One region of the Vibrio sp. TH_r3 genome, then DNA from elsewhere that is predicted to be linked to it. Evidence: predicted binding sites of a transcription regulator. Region 1 holds the regulator's gene; each other region holds the start of a gene.
The links. Region 1 encodes CRP, which controls carbon source genes, mostly activating them, when cyclic AMP is high. Its sites were predicted from a motif close to TGTGANNNNNNTCACA; they were not measured.
Positions count from the first base shown of each region.

Region 2: the regulator CRP is predicted to act here: its motif matches at 1,983-1,998, upstream of R3X26_RS16010 (glycogen/starch/alpha-glucan phosphorylase).
Region 3: the regulator CRP is predicted to act here: its motif matches at 3,667-3,682, upstream of R3X26_RS09860 (NupC/NupG family nucleoside CNT transporter).
Region 4: the regulator CRP is predicted to act here: its motif matches at 1,856-1,871, upstream of udp (uridine phosphorylase).

Region 1 covers NZ_JAWMPW010000017.1:15,220-20,380, forward strand. Annotated here, with positions in the region: gene R3X26_RS13605 (TIGR02444 family protein) at 1-364, shown strand, start outside; gene R3X26_RS13610 (hydrolase) at 480-1,457, shown strand; gene R3X26_RS13615 (YheU family protein) at 1,465-1,677, shown strand; gene R3X26_RS13620 (phosphoribulokinase) at 1,767-2,636, shown strand; gene crp (cAMP-activated global transcriptional regulator CRP) at 2,882-3,514, shown strand; gene groL (chaperonin GroEL) at 3,722-5,161, opposite strand, start outside.
Region 2 covers NZ_JAWMPW010000025.1:21,607-26,767, forward strand. Annotated here, with positions in the region: gene malT (HTH-type transcriptional regulator MalT) at 1-1,576, opposite strand, end outside; gene R3X26_RS16010 (glycogen/starch/alpha-glucan phosphorylase) at 2,170-4,623, shown strand; gene malQ (4-alpha-glucanotransferase) at 4,730-5,161, shown strand, end outside.
Region 3 covers NZ_JAWMPW010000009.1:4,729-9,889, reverse strand. Annotated here, with positions in the region: gene deoA (thymidine phosphorylase) at 1-819, opposite strand, end outside; gene deoC (deoxyribose-phosphate aldolase) at 914-1,690, opposite strand; gene R3X26_RS09860 (NupC/NupG family nucleoside CNT transporter) at 2,253-3,524, opposite strand; gene R3X26_RS09855 (TatD family hydrolase) at 3,726-4,523, opposite strand; gene R3X26_RS09850 (hypothetical protein) at 4,516-4,656, opposite strand; gene R3X26_RS09845 (BMP family ABC transporter substrate-binding protein) at 5,087-5,161, shown strand, end outside.
Region 4 covers NZ_JAWMPW010000001.1:309,228-314,388, reverse strand. Annotated here, with positions in the region: gene R3X26_RS01355 (zinc/cadmium/mercury/lead-transporting ATPase) at 1-1,741, shown strand, start outside; gene udp (uridine phosphorylase) at 1,964-2,722, shown strand; gene R3X26_RS01345 (DUF1887 family protein) at 2,898-4,058, opposite strand; gene hinT (purine nucleoside phosphoramidase) at 4,302-4,652, shown strand; gene R3X26_RS01335 (hypothetical protein) at 4,704-5,161, shown strand, end outside.

The DNA of each region.
Region 1 (5,161 bases):
CAATGGCAACGTTAATTTATTGTTGCTGTTGAAATGGCTTGATGAACAACAATTAATTTTTGATCGCAATGATTGGAATCAAGTCCAACAAGCGCTTTTACGCACAGAAACATTACTTCTCCACTATCGGCATCTTCGTAAGAAAACCAAATCCCATCTCCCTGCAACCTTATATCGAGAATCGTTAGAATTTGAACTACTATTAGAAAAACAACAGCAGTCAGATTTAGTCGAATGTATTAATATCCTTGAACTCACGCCCAACAATAAAGAACCGTTAGCATTAGCTTACTGTCGCTCACTCAATGCCGAACACCTTTTTACAGCAACCTTTGCAAAACATTCTGCTAACACCAGCTCATAAAACCTCGGTTAAGTTAGCATCAACCTAACGATTATAAATTTTCATCTCACCGATAAACTGATCTCTGTTAGAATCAATGCAGAATCAACTCCACATCAATCGATGACCAACTATTATGACCGAATTTAAAGCTGCTCGTGGATTAAGTAACCCACATATCCAAACTGTCATTCCTCGATTTATCAGAAAAAAACCACTGTTTACTGCTCAATGGCAAACCTTAAACACACTTGATGGTGATTTTCTTGATCTCGCATGGAGTGAAGATCAGACAACTGATTCAGCAAAAAATAAACCTATCTTTGTCCTTTTCCACGGCTTGGAAGGCTGTTTTTACAGCCCATATGCAAACGGACTTATGCACGCCTTTGCACAAGATGGTTGGCTGTCTGTTATGATGCACTTTAGAGGCTGTAGTGGCAGGCCAAACAAGTTGGCAAGAGCTTACCATTCTGGAGAAACTGAAGACGCCCGGTTTGTACTTGAATATTTACGCAAAAACTTCCCAGATCAACCCATTGTCGCTATCGGTGTATCGCTTGGCGGTAATATGTTAGTTAACTATCTAGCCAAATATAATGATGATCCTATAGTACAAGCAGCAACTGTCGTGTCCGCTCCTTTGGATCTTGCAGCATGTTCTTCTCGTATTGAACAAGGGTTCTCCAAGGTATATCGTAACTATTTATTGAGTTCATTAAAGAAAAACGCGCTGAAAAAACACAATCAGTTAAGCCAAGCGATCGGAGTATCAACCGACACAATACATTCCCTTAAAACTCTGCGCGGATTCGATGACCTTATCACCGCCCCTTTGCATAATTTTAAAAGTGCTCATGATTATTACCGCCGATGTTCGGGAATGAATGTACTCAATGATGTCACCGTTCCTTTGCAGCTAATTCATGCTAAAGATGATCCCTTTATGACTGAGCAAGTTATCCCCAGCTTTACATTAAACAAAAACATACATTATCGACTGTTTGAACAAGGAGGTCATGTCGGCTTTCTAACTGGTTCAATGACTAAACCAAAATTTTGGTTAGAAGAAACATTGCCAAATTATTATCAAAACATTCGCACAGAGACGTAAAAATCACATGATTATTCCATGGCAAGAGATTGAAAATGACACGCTAGACAATTTAATCAAAGAATTTGTTCTGAGAGAAGGAACGGATTATGGGCAAAATGAAGTAACGCTCGATGACAAAGTAGCGCAAGTAAAAGAACAACTTAGAGTGGGTGACGCCGTTATCGTGTTTTCAGAATTACATGAAACCGTTGATATTAAACTCAAAGGCGAATTTTAGCTGGCAAAACTAAAGCATTTATTCTTTTTAGAGAATCCCATAAACTAGCAAATTACACCGTTTAATCTAATTTAATAACAAGGGATATCATGTCCGCAAAACATCCGGTTATCGCTGTTACAGGTTCATCTGGCGCAGGAACAACGACAACTTCAGAAGCATTTCGAAAAATGTTTAATATGATGAACGTTAAAGCCGCATGGGTTGAAGGAGATAGCTTTCATAAGTTCACTCGCCCAGAAATGGACATTGAGATTCGTAAAGCCAAAGAACAAGGACGACACATCAGTTATTTTGGTCCACAAGCAAACGACTTTCCGGCCTTAGAACAATTCTTCAAGAAATATGGAGAAGAAGGAAAAGGACAAGTAAGACGTTATCTACACTCCTTTGATGAAGCCGTTCCTTATAATCAGATGCCAGGAACCTTTACACCTTGGCAAGATTTACCCGAAGACAGTGATGTGCTTTTTTATGAAGGCTTGCACGGCGCAGTGGTCGATGGTGAGGTTAATGTATCACAACATGCAGACTTGCTTATTGGTATGGTGCCGATTGTTAATTTAGAATGGATTCAAAAGTTCGTACGTGACACTAGAGATAGAGGTCACTCAAGAGAAGCCGTAACCGATTCAATCGTTCGCTCTATGGATGATTACCTAAATTATATTACTCCTCAATTTTCTCGCACACATATTAACTTTCAGCGTGTTCCAACCGTCGACACATCAAACCCTCTTAACGCTAAAGGGATCCCGAGTTTAGATGAAAGTTTTGTGGTTATCCGTTTGCGTGGTATGAAGAATGTCGATTTTCCGTATCTCTTAGCTATGATTGATGGCTCATTTGTTTCGCGCCACAATACGATCGTTGTTCCAGGTGGAAAAATGAGCTTTGCTATGGAATTAATTATCCGGCCAGTCCTTCAACAGTTAATTGAAACTGGCAAGATAGGTTAATTTCTGACCGATTTAGCAGTTTGTTTGTTATACCGTGATGATGTGCACATTTTTACGCGAAGAATAAGGATTTTAGAGCGATCAAAATCAAGAAATTGACTGTAAAAAAGGATACTATTCTTAACAGACATACATATGTAGCTTGCAGCTTTGACTAAGAAATCCTATGCTAACGTCACCGAAAAATAGGGACGCGGCAAAGGAACGCTGCTTAAGTAGGCCCTGCAGATAATAGTGAGATAATTATGGTTCTAGGTAAACCTCAAACCGATCCAACATTAGAGTGGTTTCTTTCACACTGTCATATTCATAAGTATCCATCAAAGAGTACGCTTATCCACGCGGGTGAGAAAGCTGAAACTCTGTATTATATTGTGAAAGGCTCAGTGGCTGTGCTTATCAAGGATGAAGAAGGTAAAGAGATGATTCTGTCTTATCTTAACCAAGGTGACTTCATCGGTGAGCTAGGCCTCTTTGAAGAAGACCAAGAACGTACCGCATGGGTACGAGCAAAATCACCTTGTGAAGTTGCTGAAATTTCATTTAAGAAATTCCGCCAGCTGATTCAAGTTAACCCTGATATTTTGATGCGTCTTTCGTCTCAAATGGCAAGCCGTCTACAAACGACAAGCCAAAAAGTAGGTGATTTAGCCTTCTTAGATGTAACTGGTCGTATTGCTCAAACGCTGCTTAATTTGGCAAAACAGCCTGATGCAATGACGCACCCTGATGGGATGCAGATCAAAATCACTCGTCAAGAGATTGGACAAATTGTTGGCTGTTCGCGTGAGACAGTTGGACGTATTTTGAAAATGCTTGAAGAGCAGAACTTAATTTCTGCACACGGTAAAACCATCGTTGTCTACGGTACTCGATAAAAATTATTCGTTAATACGAGCCACCTATACATAAAGACAAACTAAAAAAGCAGCGGAATCGCTGCTTTTTTTTTCGATAAAATTAGGATAGCTTTTATTGTAAGCGTTTCTAATTTATGGTGCTTGTAACTTGATTGGGCATATATTTAAACATGCCCAATCCATTTAACATGACCGCTAAACTTTAGTCACATAGGTAGCGGAATTTTACATCATTCCTGGCATTCCACCCATACCACCCATGCCGCCCATATCAGGCATTGCAGCACCAGCATCTTTAGCAGGAACATCAGTAACCATTGCTTCTGTTGTGATCATAAGACCAGCAACTGAAGCTGCGAACTGTAGTGCGCTACGCGTTACTTTGGTTGGATCTAGAATACCCATTTCAAGCATATCACCGTATTCGCCTGTCGCTGCGTTGTAGCCATAGCTGCCTTCGCCTGCTTTAACGTTGTTAGCAACAACTGAGTCTTCCTCACCTGCATTCTCAACGATTTGACGGATAGGTGCTTCCATTGCTCGAAGAGCAACACGAATACCAACATTTTGTTCTTCGTTGCTACCTTCAAGGCCTGCAACTTTAGATGCTGCGCGAATAAGTGCAACACCACCACCAGCAACGACGCCCTCTTCAACTGCAGCACGAGTTGCGTGAAGTGCATCTTCCACGCGGTCTTTTTTCTCTTTCATTTCAACTTCAGTCGCAGCACCAACTTTGATTACGGCAACACCACCAGCAAGTTTCGCTACGCGCTCTTGTAGTTTCTCTTTATCGTAATCTGATGTCGCTTCTTCAATTTGCTGACGAATTTGAGAAACACGACCTTGAATCATTTCTTCTTCACCAAGACCATCAATGATAGTTGTGTTTTCTTTAGTAATGATCACGCGCTTAGCTTGACCTAGATCTTCTAACGTTGCTTTTTCTAGTTCTAAACCAATCTCTTCAGAAATAACCGTACCAGAAGTTAGAATCGCTATATCTTGTAGCATTGACTTGCGACGATCACCAAAACCAGGTGCTTTAACTGCTGCTGCTTTCACGATGCCACGCATGTTGTTTACTACCAATGTAGCCAGTGCTTCACCTTCAACATCTTCCGCAATGATCAGCAGTGGACGAGAGGCTTTAGCAACGGCTTCTAACGTGGTTAGCAACTCACGAATATTCGATATTTTTTTGTCGATCAAAAGAATGAATGGGTTTTCTAATTCAACCGCACCCGCTTCTTGGTTAGTAATGAAGTATGGAGATAGGTAGCCTCGGTCAAACTGCATACCTTCAACAACATCAAGTTCATCTTGAAGTGCTTGGCCTTCTTCAACAGTAATCACACCGTCGCGACCTACTTTTTCCATCGCTTCAGCAATGATGTTACCAACAGTTTCATCAGTGTTCGCTGAAATCGTTCCTACTTGTGCTATCGCTTTTGTATCTGCACATGGCACAGATAGAGCTTTAAGCTCTTCTACTGCAGCAACAACTGCTTTATCGATACCACGTTTAAGGTCCATTGGATTCATACCAGCAGCTACCGCTTTAAGGCCTTCAGTAATGATTGACTGAGCTAATACTGTAGCTGTTGTTGTTCCGTCACCAGCGGCATCATTTGCTTGAGAAGCCACTTCTTTAACCATTTGTGC
Region 2 (5,161 bases), on a different contig from region 1:
GTTGATGTTGACGAGCTAATTTTTCAGTCTGTTGCATAAGAGGTAATGCACGCTCTAGTTGCCCCAAAACATGGTTCACTTCACCAACGATTGATATCGCGACAATACGGCTATGATATATCGTGGTATCTAATTGGCTTAAGGCGAGTTCGGCGTATTCTAGTGCTCGTTGTGGATCATTTTTATTGATGGAAATTTGTGCCAGCAATGCATTGACTTGACCTTGGTCAGTAGTGGTTAATTTGAGTTTTTGTTGCTCCATTTTAATTAGCGATTCGGTTAACATATCTTCTACTTCATTGTATCTATGTTGACTTTGAGATAACCATGCTCGCAATAGCGGCAATTTCATGTCGCTGTATAGTAAATCACTATCAAGTTTATTTAGTGCATTATCCAGTACCTTTAGATCACCTCGATTAAACATTTTCCAACCGGAATCAAGGATTATTTTGCTCATTAGCGTACTATCTTGAGCGTTTTGAGCGTGAAAAAGTGCTTGGTACGGTACACCCAATTTCAGCCAAGTTTCAGCCGCTTGGCGATGTAAACTAACTTCTTCATCATTGATGTTGGTTTTTCTTTGGTGAGTGAGAAACTCGGCGAATAGATGATGAAAACGATACCAGTTTTGTTCTCCTTCCAAGCGATAGATAAACAACCCAAATCGATTAAGAGATTCTATCATCGCCAATGAATCGGTTCGGTTGGTGATATTATTAACTAAAGTGTCGTTAAATGTTTCTAATATAGAACAACGCATTAAAAAGTTTTTGGTCTCTGAATCGAGTATGTCAAAGACTTCTTCTATTAAATAATCCCAAAGATGCGCATGATTAAATTTTGCGACCGATTCAGCCGATTGAACTAAAGTTTTTTGTTGGTACTGGGCTTGTAAGGCAATTAGTTGTAAGGCAGAAGGCCAACCCTCTACATAAGATTGTAAATTATATGCCGTGGTATCATCGATTCCGTCGGCAACACGTTGATTGAAAAAGCGTGTAGTTTCTTCTGTGTCGAATGCTAATGCCTGATTATCTATCTCGAGCATTAAATCTCGTACACGCAGATTAGCTGTACCCAAGGGAGGGGAACTTCTACTGGTAACTACTAACGTCATATTATCCGGCATGTTTTTTATGAAGAACCGCATAGCTTCGTGGATCTCGTCTGAGTTTATAAGATGGTAGTCGTCGAGTGCGACATAAAACTCATCAAAATAATTAGATAGCTCTACAAAAATTTCTTCAAATAGAGAGGTAAGCGAAGAAAACTGTCGCCTTTTAGCTAGTGTTTCAGAAATAGGACACTTATTGTTAGTTGCCTTATTGATAGCGTGAATAAAATAGTCAGCGAAGCGGTTAGAATCATTGTCACTATTATCTATGCTAAACCACCCTACAGCGCTTTTATTTGCAAGCCATTGGGTTGCCATGGTTGTTTTCCCATAGCCAGCAGGGGATCGAAAAAGAACCAGTTTATAAAAAGGGGCTTGTTGCAATAAATCGAGTACTCTTGGTCTCATTATTGCGTTGTGCAATCGGCTTGGTCTGGTTAATTTTGATGGTATCAACATAAGTCATTTCAATTAGTTATTGTGTGATTTTTCAGTCACTATCTTTGTGTGTACATTGTGAAATTTGACGATAAAAAAGTCGCATAAGCTTCTAGGAATGTCATTTAGACGACAAAGAGACAACATAGAAGCTATCCTACGCTAAGCGTTGCCCTAGCGTACATTCCCATTCTCAAATATGTATGACATGGCGCAAATTACTGATCATCTACGCCCTAAAATTGAGTCATTGGTCACATATTGTGTAAGTGGGGGATATAATTAACGATGTTACTTGTACATATTAGTGTCACTGAAACAATTCTGAGCTTTAATTATTTTGTGACCAGATTTACTTTTTTGAGAGTATTTTGTTTTCAGGTTACTTTTAGTCTTTCGAGATTAATTTAGGTAAAAAAGATGCACGCGTGATCTTTGTCACTTACGTTCGCCTTGTCGGCTTCAATAATGTGATTTTGATCTTTAATTATGCGGAGGACGACTTTCTACGCCCTAGATACTCCTCCTCCTTCTCCTGAATCATGGGAGGATGTTCTGCTTGATAATTCAATGCAGGATGAGCAAAAGATGAATGAAAACTAAGAGATGTCGTTATGAAACCAACTCAACAAGCTAAATTCGATAAAGCCTCATTTCAGGCTAATGTTAAAAAGCACTTAACCGCAACTTACGCAACAACAGTGGAGAACGCTGATTCACGAGCATGGTATTTAGCAATGGGGCGTGCGTTAGCAGAGTTAACCACATTTGATCTACTTGAAACAGAAAATGATCCAGCAATTAAAAATGCCAAAAGTGTTAACTATTTGTCGCTTGAATTTTTGATTGGGCGTTTAACTGGCAACAATTTAATTAGTATGGGGTTGTATGGCCAAATTACAGATGCGATGAGTGAGTTAGGTCAAAGCCTTTCTGATTTGCTAGAAGAAGAACGCGATCCATCGTTGGGTAATGGTGGCTTAGGTCGTTTAGCTGCTTGTTTTATGGATTCTTGTGCAGCACAAGAGTATCCGACGATTGGTTATGGGTTGCATTATGAATATGGTCTTTTTAAGCAGTCTTTTGAACACGGGCACCAAAAAGAAGCACCAGACGCATGGCGCGGTGTAGAGGGGTATCCGTGGGAAATTGCTCGTCCAGAATATGCACAGCAAATTGGTTTTTATGGTCATGTAGAATCTGAATATGTTGACGGCGTTGAGAAACGTCGATGGGTTCCAGGAATGCAAGTACAAGGTATGCCATGGGATCTACCGATTGTTGGTTATGAAAGTGACACAGTTTATCCATTGCGCTTATGGGAATGTCGAGCCATTGCCCCTTTCTCATTAGAAAGTTTCAACAATGGTGATTACTTTGAAGCTCAACATGCTCTTATCGACTCGGGGAATATTACAAAAGTACTTTACCCAAATGACAACCATGAAAAAGGTAAAACACTTCGTCTAATGCAGCAGTATTTTCATAGTGCGGCTTCTATTGGCGATATTCTCCGTCGTCATGACGCGGCAGGGCATGACATAAGGGATTTACCAAAATACGAAACAATCCAACTTAACGATACTCATCCAACGGTTTCAATTCCTGAATTGATGCGCATTCTGATTGATGAACGTGGTCTTTCGTGGGATGACGCATGGGGGATTTGTTCTAAAACCTTCGCCTATACCAATCATACCTTGCTGCCTGAAGCCTTAGAAACGTGGAGTGAATCTCTGATTCAACGTTTACTACCTCGTCATATGGAAATTATCTATCACATTAACCATTTATTTTTGATTGAAGTACGAGCTAAATGGCCAGGTGATGTAGATAAGCAGCGTAAGCTCTCTATTATTCAAGAAGGCTTCCATCGTATGGTGCGTATGGCTAATTTATGCGTAGTGGGTTCATATGCAGTTAATGGTGTTGCGGCCCTACATTCTGAATTAGTTAAACGTGATTTATTCCCTGAATTTAACGAGTTATATCCAAACAAACTACAGAACGTCACCAATGGTGTAACGCCGCGTCGTTGGTTGAAATTCTGTAATCCAGGGCTTTCTAATCTAATTTCAGAAAAAATTGGGACAGACTGGCCTGCCGACCTCGATCAATTAACTCAAATCGCCAAATTTGCCGATGATAAAGAATTTCAACAACAATATATGGCGGTTAAAAAACAAAACAAACAGCGTCTTGCTGATTGGGTTAAAGATAATATGGCGATTGAATTAGATACTAACGCCATTTTTGATGTGCAAATTAAGCGTTTACATGAATATAAGCGTCAACATCTAAACTTGTTACATATTTTGTCGTTATATTATCGTTTACTTAATGACCCTTCGTTTGATATGGCTCCTCGAGTAGTATTTTTTGCTGCTAAAGCTGCGCCAGGTTATCACTTGGCAAAAGAGATCATCTACGCAACCAATAAGGTAGCTGATAAAATAAACAACGATGAACGTGTTAATAACAAGCTTAAAGTGGTCTTTATTCCCGATTACCGTGTCAGCATGGCCGAAATCATTATTCCAGCGGCGGATGTTTCAGAACAAATCTCTACAGCAGGCAAAGAAGCATCAGGTACGGGTAATATGAAGTTAGCGTTAAATGGTGCATTAACGATTGGTACAATGGATGGTGCAAATGTCGAGATTCGCGAAGAAGTGGGAGATGAAAATATCTACATTTTTGGACTCGATGTTGATGGAGTAGAAACATTGCGTGCCAGCGGTTACAACCCGTTTGATTACTACAATTCAGATTCATTATTGAAAGCATCAATGGATTTGCTATTAGGTGATGAATTTACACCGGGTGAACCAGGAAAATTACGTGCAACGTTTGATAGTTTACTCGATGGTGGTGACCCATATTTATGTCTTGCGGATTTTGCTTCTTACGTAAAAGCACATGAAGATATGGATGCACAATACCGAGATCAAGAAGGCTGGGCGCACAAAGCCATTCTTAATACAGCATTAGTTGGTAAGTTCAGTTCTGACCGTTCTATTAGGGATTACGTGAATAATATTTGGAAGCTTAAAGCAGTTAAACGTTAATTTATGTGTGAATAAGAGCTAAAGGTTAGGCGAGGCATGAGTGCCTTGTCTAACCAGTTTACAAAAAATTATCGATGAAAATACTCATGCAGTTTCGGAGAAAATAATGCAACAACAATCAGCACTGAAAAAAGTGGCCGAAATGGCGAGAATTACAGATAACTATATTAGTGCGTGGGGCAAGCCAGCAACGGTGAAAGATGAGACTATTCGTCGTCTATTAGCCGCGTTAGGTTATGACACCTCTAGCGATGAAAAACTGCTCAAGTCTGCTGAAAAAATTCATAAAAAGCCAGTTTTAGATTCTGTCCTTGTTGTTCGTGATAATGAACAACCTGTCGAAGTCAGTCTGCACTTGGGTGCTAGCGCGCGTGAAAGTGAATTTAATTGGCGCTTAGAAACTGAGCAAGGTGACATTCTTGAAGGATACTTGCAGTCACAAATCGTAAGAGATGATCGTTCGGTAGGAGGGGATTTAGTTTTTCAATTGCCTAACCTAGCGTGGGGTTATCATAAGCTTATTATTACTCGTAAGCGG
Region 3 (5,161 bases), on a different contig from region 1:
ATACAAACGAGGATTACGGTATTCACCTGTTAAAAACCGCACCGCTTCTCGAACTTCTAAAGCATTACCTGCCGACGAAGCTAACACTTGATTCATATCAGTCAGTATAGCGGTGGTTTTGGTACCTGCGCCATTAGCTACTGCGACAATAGATTTTGCTAACTGTTCCGATTCTTGGTAGGTAGGCATAAATGCACCGGAACCAACTTTTACATCCATGACAAGAGACCCAAGACCCGCAGCTAATTTTTTTGATAGAATAGAAGCCGTAATCAAGGAAATATTGTCGACTGTTGCAGTGATATCTCGAGTGGCGTAAACCCGTTTATCTGCTGGAGCAAGATCGCCTGTCTGTCCAATAATTGCCACACCGGCTTGTTTAGTAACTTCACCAAATAATTCATTGGTCGGCGTTATATTGTATCCCGGTATCGATTCGAGCTTATCTAGAGTTCCGCCAGTATGCCCTAAGCCACGACCAGAAATCATTGGTACATAACCACCACATGCCGCTATCATAGGGCCAAGCATTAATGACGTAACATCACCAACACCTCCTGTGGAGTGTTTGTCTACGATAGGCCCATCGAAATTCATATGAGCCCAATCGATAACCATACCAGAATCTCGCATGGCACAAGTGAGGGCAATGCGTTCGGGCATGGTCATTTCGTTAAAAAAGATAGCCATAGCAAACGCTGCTATTTGACCTTCAGAAACACTATTGTCCGCAACACCTTGAATGAAAAATTGAATTTCTTGCTCAGTTAACGTTTCACCGTCGCGTTTTCTACGGATAATTTCTTGAGGTAAATACATTAGAATTGTCCTACTTTTAAAAGAATAAAGTAACCGCCTCTTCTAACATAGCGACCATTTAAAGATGCTAGATTATGAAGAGGCCACCTTTTGATTAGTAAGCGTTTGGATCCGCAACGTCTTTCGTTACTTCTAGTGTATTAAGTAGGCTGGTCAGTAGACTCGATGCACCAAAACGATAATGCATATTGTCAGCCCAATCAGGCCCTAAAATTTCATCTGCCATAGCTAAAAATTCAGCGGCATCTTCAGCAGTACGCACGCCACCTGCTGGTTTAAAGCCTACGGTTTCAGCAACACCCATATCTCGGATAACTTGCAACATAATTTTAGCGGCCTCAGGTGTAGCATTTACTGGTACTTTACCCGTGGAGGTTTTAATGAAGTTAGCACCTGCTTTTATCGACAATTCAGAGGCTTTTCTAATAAGGGCTTCTTCTTTTAATTCGCCAGTTTCAATAATGACTTTTAATAAGACGTCACCACATGCTTCTTTACAACGTTTAACTAACTCAAAACCTGTTGTTTCATCGCCGGCAATCAATGTGCGATAAGGGAATACAACATCAACTTCATCGGCACCATACGCTATCGCTGCTTTTGTTTCGGCAACGGCAATATCAATATCATCATTCCCATGTGGGAAGTTAGTCACCGTTGCAATACGAATATCTTCTGTACCCTGCTCGCGAAGTGCTTTTTTAGCAATGGGAATAAAACGCGGGTAAATACAAATTGCTGCGGTATTGCCAACGGATGTTTTCGCATCACGACAAAGCGCGACAACCTTTTCATTAGTGTCATCATCATTTAGCGTGGTTAAATCCATAAGTTTAAGTGCACGTAGAGCTGCTACTTTTAAATCGCTCATTTCTATCTCCGATCAAAAAATTCAATTTGTTAGTCAAAAAGTATTCTGTGCTGACCTAGTTAAACATACTAGGTTAGTATTTACTTTTTAGTTACGAAATGAACGGACTTGGTTCCTTGAAGACTTAATAGCTCATATTCAATCAGACTATTAATTGCCATCCCTGTCACCGCCAGTACCAATATCATTCGTGGTACAACAATCTATGATTGCGGTATTTATCTAATTTATTAAATGCCATACACCATGTTTGACATTGTAAAAATGCACCAAAACCTTTAATCAATCACTCAAGTAATAATGCTAGGCAGTTAAGCGATATAGGTAATTGAGATGATTTTTTCTTAACATTTAAGATGTATACATTATAGACGTTTCATTTAAATGTGATAGATGCAACATTTAAAGCAAACGTTTCCCATCTCAAAAAAAAACAAATAATCTAACAATCACCGTTAAATTAGCGGCATCCACTCCAATTTAGAGCTTAAAAACAAAACACGGTCGCAATTTACTGCGGCCGTGTTTATATAAGGCTTAAAGTTATATTGTTGTGACTAAATTACATTGCCGCCAATGATATGCAAAAACCTGCGATCGTCGCTGCCATCAAGTTAGATAATGTACCAGCACAAACCGCTTTTACACCCATACGTGCGATATCATGGCGTCGACCAGGTGCAATACCACCCAAACCACCAAGCAAAATAGCTATCGAGGATAAGTTTGCAAATCCACACAAAGCAAAAGAGATAATTGCTGTTGTTTTCTCTGACATAACTTGACCTGTTGCTGCAACTACTTGTGCGTTTTCGCCAACGTAAGGAACAAAATTCAAGTAAGCAACAAATTCATTCACGATGGTCTTTTGACCAATGAAAGATCCAGCCAATGTTGCTTCCTCCCAAGGAACACCAATAAGGAAAGCAAGAGGAGAGAAAACCCATCCTAAAATAAGCTCTAAACTTAATGATTCATATCCGAACCAGTTGCCAATGCCACCCAACATACCGTTGATCAATGCAATCAATCCGATAAAAGCAATAAGCATCGCGCCAACATTTAGTGCGAGTTGTAAACCAGATGAAGCGCCACCTGCTGCTGCATCAATAACGTTAGCGGGTTTATCGTTGCCGCCCTCTAAATCAGCCTCAATGTCGTTATCAAACTCTTCTGTTTCTGGCTTAATAATCTTAGCGAATAGTAGACCGCCTGGAGCCGCCATAAACGAAGCCGCCACCAGATATTCGAGTGGTACCCCCATAGATGCGTAGCCAGCTAATACACCACCAGCAACCGATGCCAAACCACCACACATTACCGCAAATAGTTCAGATTGGGTCATTTTAGGTACAAATGGACGAACGACTAACGGTGCTTCTGTTTGACCAACAAATATATTAGCCGCTGCAGACATCGATTCTGCTTGTGAAGTACCAAGCGCTTTTTCCAATGCTCCGCCTAGAATTCGAATCACCCATTGCATCGCACCAATGTAGTAAAGTACTGAGATCAATGATGAGAAAAATATCAAAGTCGGCAAAACTTGAAAGGCAAAGATAAAACCAAGTCCATCGACAGAAAAGCTCACTAGGTTACCAAATAGAAAACTGGTTCCGCTTTTACCAAAGTCGATAACACTGGCAACTCCGCTAGAGAAACCTCCTAATAAATCTTTACCCCAAGGCACATAAAGTACAAATGCACCAAGGATAAATTGGATGGCAAATGCACCACCCACGGTTCGTAAATTAATTGCTTTGCGGTTGTCGGATAGAAGTACAGCTATTGCAATGAGTACAACCATGCCGATTAGGCTCATAAACAGGCTCATGGTTTATGGCTTCCTTATTTTAGTTAAGTGGCGTGTGACAAAATGGAGCTTAAAAGCGAGGCGATTATAAACAGACATCAGAAAATAATTCAGTGCGTAGATCACACTTATCAATTAAAAAAAATGTAACAAAATACAAAAATGAGATTCATTTCACACTTACATCAGTATTAGTTCATTATTTATTATATTTACTTGCAATTAATAATTAATATTATAGGCAAGTAGACTATTGTCATAAACTTGCTTTGCAACCGTTTGCTCTGACTCACTTCGCAACAAGATCAGCTCATTTAGCGTAATTGGCAGATTTTTAGGGTGATTTTTTTCCCCTTGATAGCCATTAAGCGGCATATCGGGTGAATCAGTCTCAAGAACCAATGATTCTAGAGGTAATAAAGATATCGTTTTTCGGGTTTTCTTCGCTCGACTGTAGGTAATAGATCCGCCGACACCGATATAAAACCCCAAATTAATATAGTCGAGAGCTTGCTGATAACTACCAGTAAATGCATGTATTATTCCTTTGCCTTCAAGCGGATGTTGCTTAAGAAGCTTAATCATATCTTGGTGGGATTTTCTGGAGTGCAAAATAAGCGGCAGTTGATATTTATTAGCTAATCGAATTTGTTCTACAACATAATGTTTTTGAAGCTGCTCATCATTGCGCGTTTGATAAAAGTCTAGACCGCACTCTCCAATAGCAACACATTTCTCATGTTTTTTCGATAACTTGGCATCAAGTAAAATTAAATGTTGGTCAAGATGCTGGTCGATATAATAAGGATGTAAACCTAGTGAGAAATAAAGATCTGGGTACGTTGAGCAGAGTTGTTCTATTTTATCCCAGTTAAACGCACCGCAACCTGGTATGAGAAACTTATCTACACCCACTGACTGCGCCATTTGCAATTGTTGCGCAAAAGCATCATCGCTACAAAAATCAGCTCGGTCTAAATGACAATGGGTATCAAATAACCGAAAAGAACTCTCATTCATCTTTTGTCTCTTTATTATCAAAAACATCTTGTTTTATTATCGGCACACAACAACTTTTTTGCTCAGGTAACAATCCCATTCTCTTACACCAGTCATCGTAGCGCTTAATTAACTTATTAAATTTATCAAACATACCGACACCTCCCAACTGACACTTTAATTAATAGGTAAATCACATTTATTATAAATCATTCATCTAAAAAAAAGTTCATTGCGCACTTATTAGCTATATTTGTATTAATTGGATCAATTTACATTAACTTAACTATATATAGTTCAACAAAGAACATTGCATTTTTATTAATTTGTATAAAATCAGGCTTACTGCGGGGTAAATCAGAGAAAAAACGTGACACTGATCACATTGTCAAATGCTTAAATGTCGTGTTAGCTGATTTAGGTGTGAGCAAAACGCTTTTTTTTTTAGCACGCAAACGATAAACTGGGGAGTGATAACTGTTTATGTGTAAATTTCGCAAAAACAGATAACACAGTTGCATATAAATACAAATAAAACTCATTTATTAGTTATCAATTTTGGATTTCAACATAGGGATTATACAGTGAAAAAAACTACTCTAAAGCTAACTGCACTTGCGCTAGCCGTTTCTTCATTTAGCGTATTTGCAGCACCAACA
Region 4 (5,161 bases), on a different contig from region 1:
TTGTCTTTTAGGTCTTATTCCTATTGCTAAAAAATCCTTAGCGTTAGCCAAATCAGGTTCGCCATTTTCGATTGAAACCTTGATGAGTTGCGCTGCAATTGGTGCTTTATATCTTGGTGAAAGTGCCGAAGCTGCAATGGTGCTGTTGCTATTTTTATTAGGTGAAAAATTAGAAGGGTATGCTTCTTCTCGCGCTAGAAGTGGTGTCCAGTCGCTGATGTCGTTAGTTCCCGAACAAGCGATCAAAATTATTGATAATGAAAGAATTGAAGTTTCAGTAAGCTCATTGGTTCCTGGCGATATGATTGAAGTTTCTCCGGGCTCTCGCTTACCTGCAGATGGTGTGATTCAATTTAGTGCCAGTTTTGATGAGAGTGCTTTAACAGGTGAATCACTCCCCGTAGAACATTTTGCAGGTGATCAAGTCATGGCAGGTTCAGTTGTTGTGGATAAAGTGGTTCGTTTGAATGTGACTTCTCAACAAGGTGAAAATGCGATTGACCGTATCTTGCATTTAATTGAAGAAGCAGAATCTCACAAAGCACCACTAGAACGATTTTTAGATAAATTTAGCCGCTGGTACACGCCGGCAATGATGTTGTTGGCTCTTCTCGTGATCATCACCCCTCCGTTAATTTTTTCTCAGCCATGGGATACATGGATATATAGAGGACTGGCTCTGCTATTAATTGCCTGCCCTTGTGCTTTGGTTATCTCAACACCTGCAGCTATTACCTCAGGTTTAGCGGTTGCTGCAAAAAGAGGCGCATTAATCAAAGGTGGAGCGGCACTTGAACAATTAGGTCGAATAAAAACCATTGCTTTTGACAAAACGGGTACCTTAACCAAAGGCGAACCAAATGTAACAGACGTGCTGCCGTATGCTGATATTAATCGTGATGAACTTCTTCAAATATCAGCGTCAATAGAAGTAGGCTCAACTCATCCTCTTGCTCGTTCTTTAGTAAAATATGCAGAGAGTCAAAAGTTGAATTTATTCGATGCGCATGACAAAAGTGCGATTGCTGGTGTTGGGGTGAGCGGAGTTATTGATAGAGTGTCTTATCAGATAGTGGCGCCAAGTAAGGTGACACTGTCTCTTTCTCCTTTTGTTCAGCAACAAATTGAGTCTTTGGAGCAAGCTGGAAAAACGGCGGTTGTCGTGGTCAGAACAGACTTAACACCAATAAGCGAAATAATAGGGCTTATTGCATGGCAAGATACGTTACGTGATGATGCTAAAGAGGGGATTGCTAAGTTACATCAATTAGGAATTCGTACTTTAATGCTCACTGGTGATAATGCTCGAAGTGCCAAAGCTATCGCTGACCTAATTGGTGTTGAATTCAAAGCAGGTTTGTTACCTCAGGATAAAGTTAAACAGATCCAGAAGTTAGCGAAGGAAGATCATGTTGCGATGATTGGAGATGGAATAAATGACGCACCAGCAATGAAAGCCGCATCTATTGGTATAGCAATGGGCAGTGGAACCGATGTTGCTCTGGAAGCTGCAGACTCAGCATTGACGCACAACAGACTGACAGATATTGCAGATATTATTATTTTGTCTCAGGCCACACTTACAAACATTCGGCAGAATATAGCGTTAGCACTAGGTCTAAAACTGGTGTTTTTAATTACTAGTCTTTTAGGGCTCACTGGCTTATGGATGGCAGTATTAGCCGATAGTGGTGCGACATTTTTGGTTACAGTAAATGCATTAAGGTTACTGCGTTCTTAATGCATTTGCTAAGATTAAATATGCAGTAACATACCGTTTATTGATTAAACTTAACAATTAAATGAGATCTAGATCCCATTAATATGTAACGCTTGGTTTGTAATTGTTTATATGTGTGACTTTAATCACTAACTTTATAGTGTTTGTCCGCTACAGTTTAAGGGTAAACGTTGTGTATATTCTGGGTTAGAAAAATGCTAACGCCAATTAAAGGAGCAATTTATGTCCCAACCTGTATTTCATCTTGGTATTACTGCGGCCGATCTTAAGGGCGCAACTGTTGCGATTATTCCCGGTGACCCTGATCGTGTGCCTAAAATCGCAGCTGAAATGGAAAATGCAATCCAATTAGCAAGTCATCGTGAATATAATGTATACCTAGCTGAATTGGATGGTAGCCCTGTTGTGGTGTGTTCAACTGGTATTGGTGGCCCTTCTACATCTATTGCGGTAGAAGAGTTAGCCCAGTGTGGCGTGCGTACATTTTTGCGTGTCGGAACGACTGGAGCTATTCAATCTGATGTAAATGTTGGTGATATGATTGTTTCTACCGGTTCTGTTCGTTTAGATGGTGCCAGTACTCATTTTGCTCCACTAGAGTTTCCTGCCGTAGCTAACTTCGAAGTGGCAACGGCAATGAAAGAAGCGGTAGAAGAGTCTGGTGCAAAAGTACACATGGGCGTTACCGCATCGAGTGATACTTTTTATCCGGGCCAAGAACGTTACGATACGTTTTCAGGTCGAGTGGTCAAGCGTTTCCAAGGTTCAATGCAAGAATGGCAAGATATGGGGGTACTCAACTTTGAAATGGAATCAGCAACGTTATTTACTATGTGTGCCAGTTCTGGTTTAAAAGCAGGTTGTGTCGCTGGTGTTATTATTAATCGAACTCAAAAAGAAATCCCAGACCATGTAACGCTAAAAGAGACAGAAACACGCTCTATTCAAGTGGTGATTTCTGCTGCACGTAAGATGTTATAACGTTGAGTTTTCTGTAAAGATTACTTGCGTACATGATAGGAATATCGCATCGAGACCAAGGATAAGCCTTAGTCTCAATGCGATTAAGTACTATAAATATTATTAAGTACTATAAATATTATTAAGCACGATAAATGTGTGTAGATTCAATTGTGATATTGAATGACATTACTTTCTAGACTTCTTCGTGACCACCAGCATCGCTGAACCAATTGGCTAAATGTGTTTTTAAATCTTTTAATTCGTCTGGGCCAATCAACGCCAACCCTAAATCTTCTGCACGAGTGATATCATTGTGTCTAAGAGGGCGGAAACTGACAAGCATTGCTCTTGCTTGAATTCCACCAAGCAAATCTCGCAACGATTCTAATTTGTATAAAGTGTCGTCACCATCATCGCGCATACCTTTGGTTTTACATTCAATAATATGCAGTTTATTGTTTACTACTGTAGCAACATCGAGTTCATTTCTTACTTCACGCTCGCCTAATTGGCGATATACCTGAACATTTAATGAATGGTCTTGAATGGTAGGGAGTTCGTCTTGAATTTGTTTTACAGTACTGTGAACCAACGTTTCTAACCATTCGCCATTTGAAAAACGTCTAGCATCCTCACTGGCAAACGTTAATACGCCATTTTTATACGTGGCTAGATCTGTATCAACGAGATCTGATAGCAGCATGTTAACCTCACGGTAACCTTGCTGTTTTTCAGTTAATGCTACATCTAACTTTTGTTCTTTTCGACACGTAGTAGCAAGGTAATTTAACGTAGCAAGACCTGGGCCTAATTCTAAAGCGTTGCCAGCCCACCGTTTGCCGAGTTGATAAAGCTGTTGATCTAGATTCTCTGATATTTCTACTTCATTGAATTCTGCTCTAGCACCAAAAACGGTTAAGTAATCTGAGATTGTAATGTGGTCTTGTAGTTGAGCATCTTTATACTCTTCAGGATAAATCCAACATATTTTGTCACTATTTGGTTCTACAACAAAAATCTCCCAGTCATTACGTCGAAACATTTCATACACGGTTAGTAGTCGATGTCTTAATCCACAACTGGCATTAAGTTTAATAATAGATCCTCGTTGAAGTAGATTCTCTTCTAGTTGATGGACCGCCTTGATTATAAGCGGAGTATCAACAATTGAAGGAATTTCAAAGAACTCAGCTTTAATGTCACGCTTATCTAGTACGTATTTTAGGCGTTGGAAAATAGCATGTTGGCTCTTATCACCAATGAATATGATATGTTCGCAAATCGCCCTTTTATCAAAAAGAGGCGTAATTAAGCGAATAGGATCTTTGTCAATTATTCCGACATGAATAGCCATCTAACATCCTTACAAATTTATAAGTAACGGCCTGCATAAACATGAGAGTGAAAAGATTCGCTGGCCTAATATATAACATATGGGATTAACTCGTTAAAAAACAAGGGCGAGACTTGAAGATTTCACCCTCATCTCATTTTCAAATTGCCTTAAAAAATGAGGTGACGAAATCGGTTTTAATATTGTGATTTAATGGGGTATAACGCATACTAAAAAAAATAATTGGTATGAATGGAGTAAAGAATGGCTGAAGAAACCATTTTTAGCAAAATTATCCGCAAAGAAATTCCGGCAGATATTGTTTTTCAAGATGAGCTAGTGACTGCGTTTAGAGATATCAGTCCGCGAGCGCCTAGTCATATTCTTATTATTCCTAATAAGTTAATTCCAACAGTTAACGATATCGAGCACGAAGATGAGTTAACTTTAGGGCGAATGTTTACTGTGGCGAAAAAAATAGCAAAAGACGAAGGAATCGATGAAGATGGATATCGTCTTATTATGAACTGTAATGCTCATGGTGGACAAGAAGTCTATCATATTCACATGCACTTGGTTGGCGGTCATCCATTAGGGCCTCTTCTAATTGGTTAAGTTATTGTTTAATTTAAGCTCATGTATCTAAGTAAGCCTATGCTAAATAAAATGTTTCGATTAGTAAGAGTTGCGGGGTTATCTGCAGTCGTTACGGCTTGTTCTTCTCTTTCTATGGGGAATCTATTTAGCCACTACAGTGTGCAAAATCAACAGGTTTATTCGGCACTGCTTTCTGGACAGTACCAACAAGCAGTTGATAATTTACCCGATTCTATTGCTGGTGATATTCTGGATAATATGGAAAAGGGGCGAGTTAATTTACTTGCTCAAGATTACCCACAAAGCAAGTCTTTTCTCGAGAGCAGTGAATATGCAATTCGAACTCAACAAGAACAAGCGGTTGTTTCTTTGAGTGAAACAGCGTCAAGTGTCGGTTCTTTAGCTGCTAATGATAACGTAACTTCTTACTATCCAGCAGACTATGAAGTTGGCTTTCTACATCTGTATTTGGCGCTAAATTATTTACAAGAAAATTCTTTAGAAGGGGCATTAGTCGAAGTCCGTAA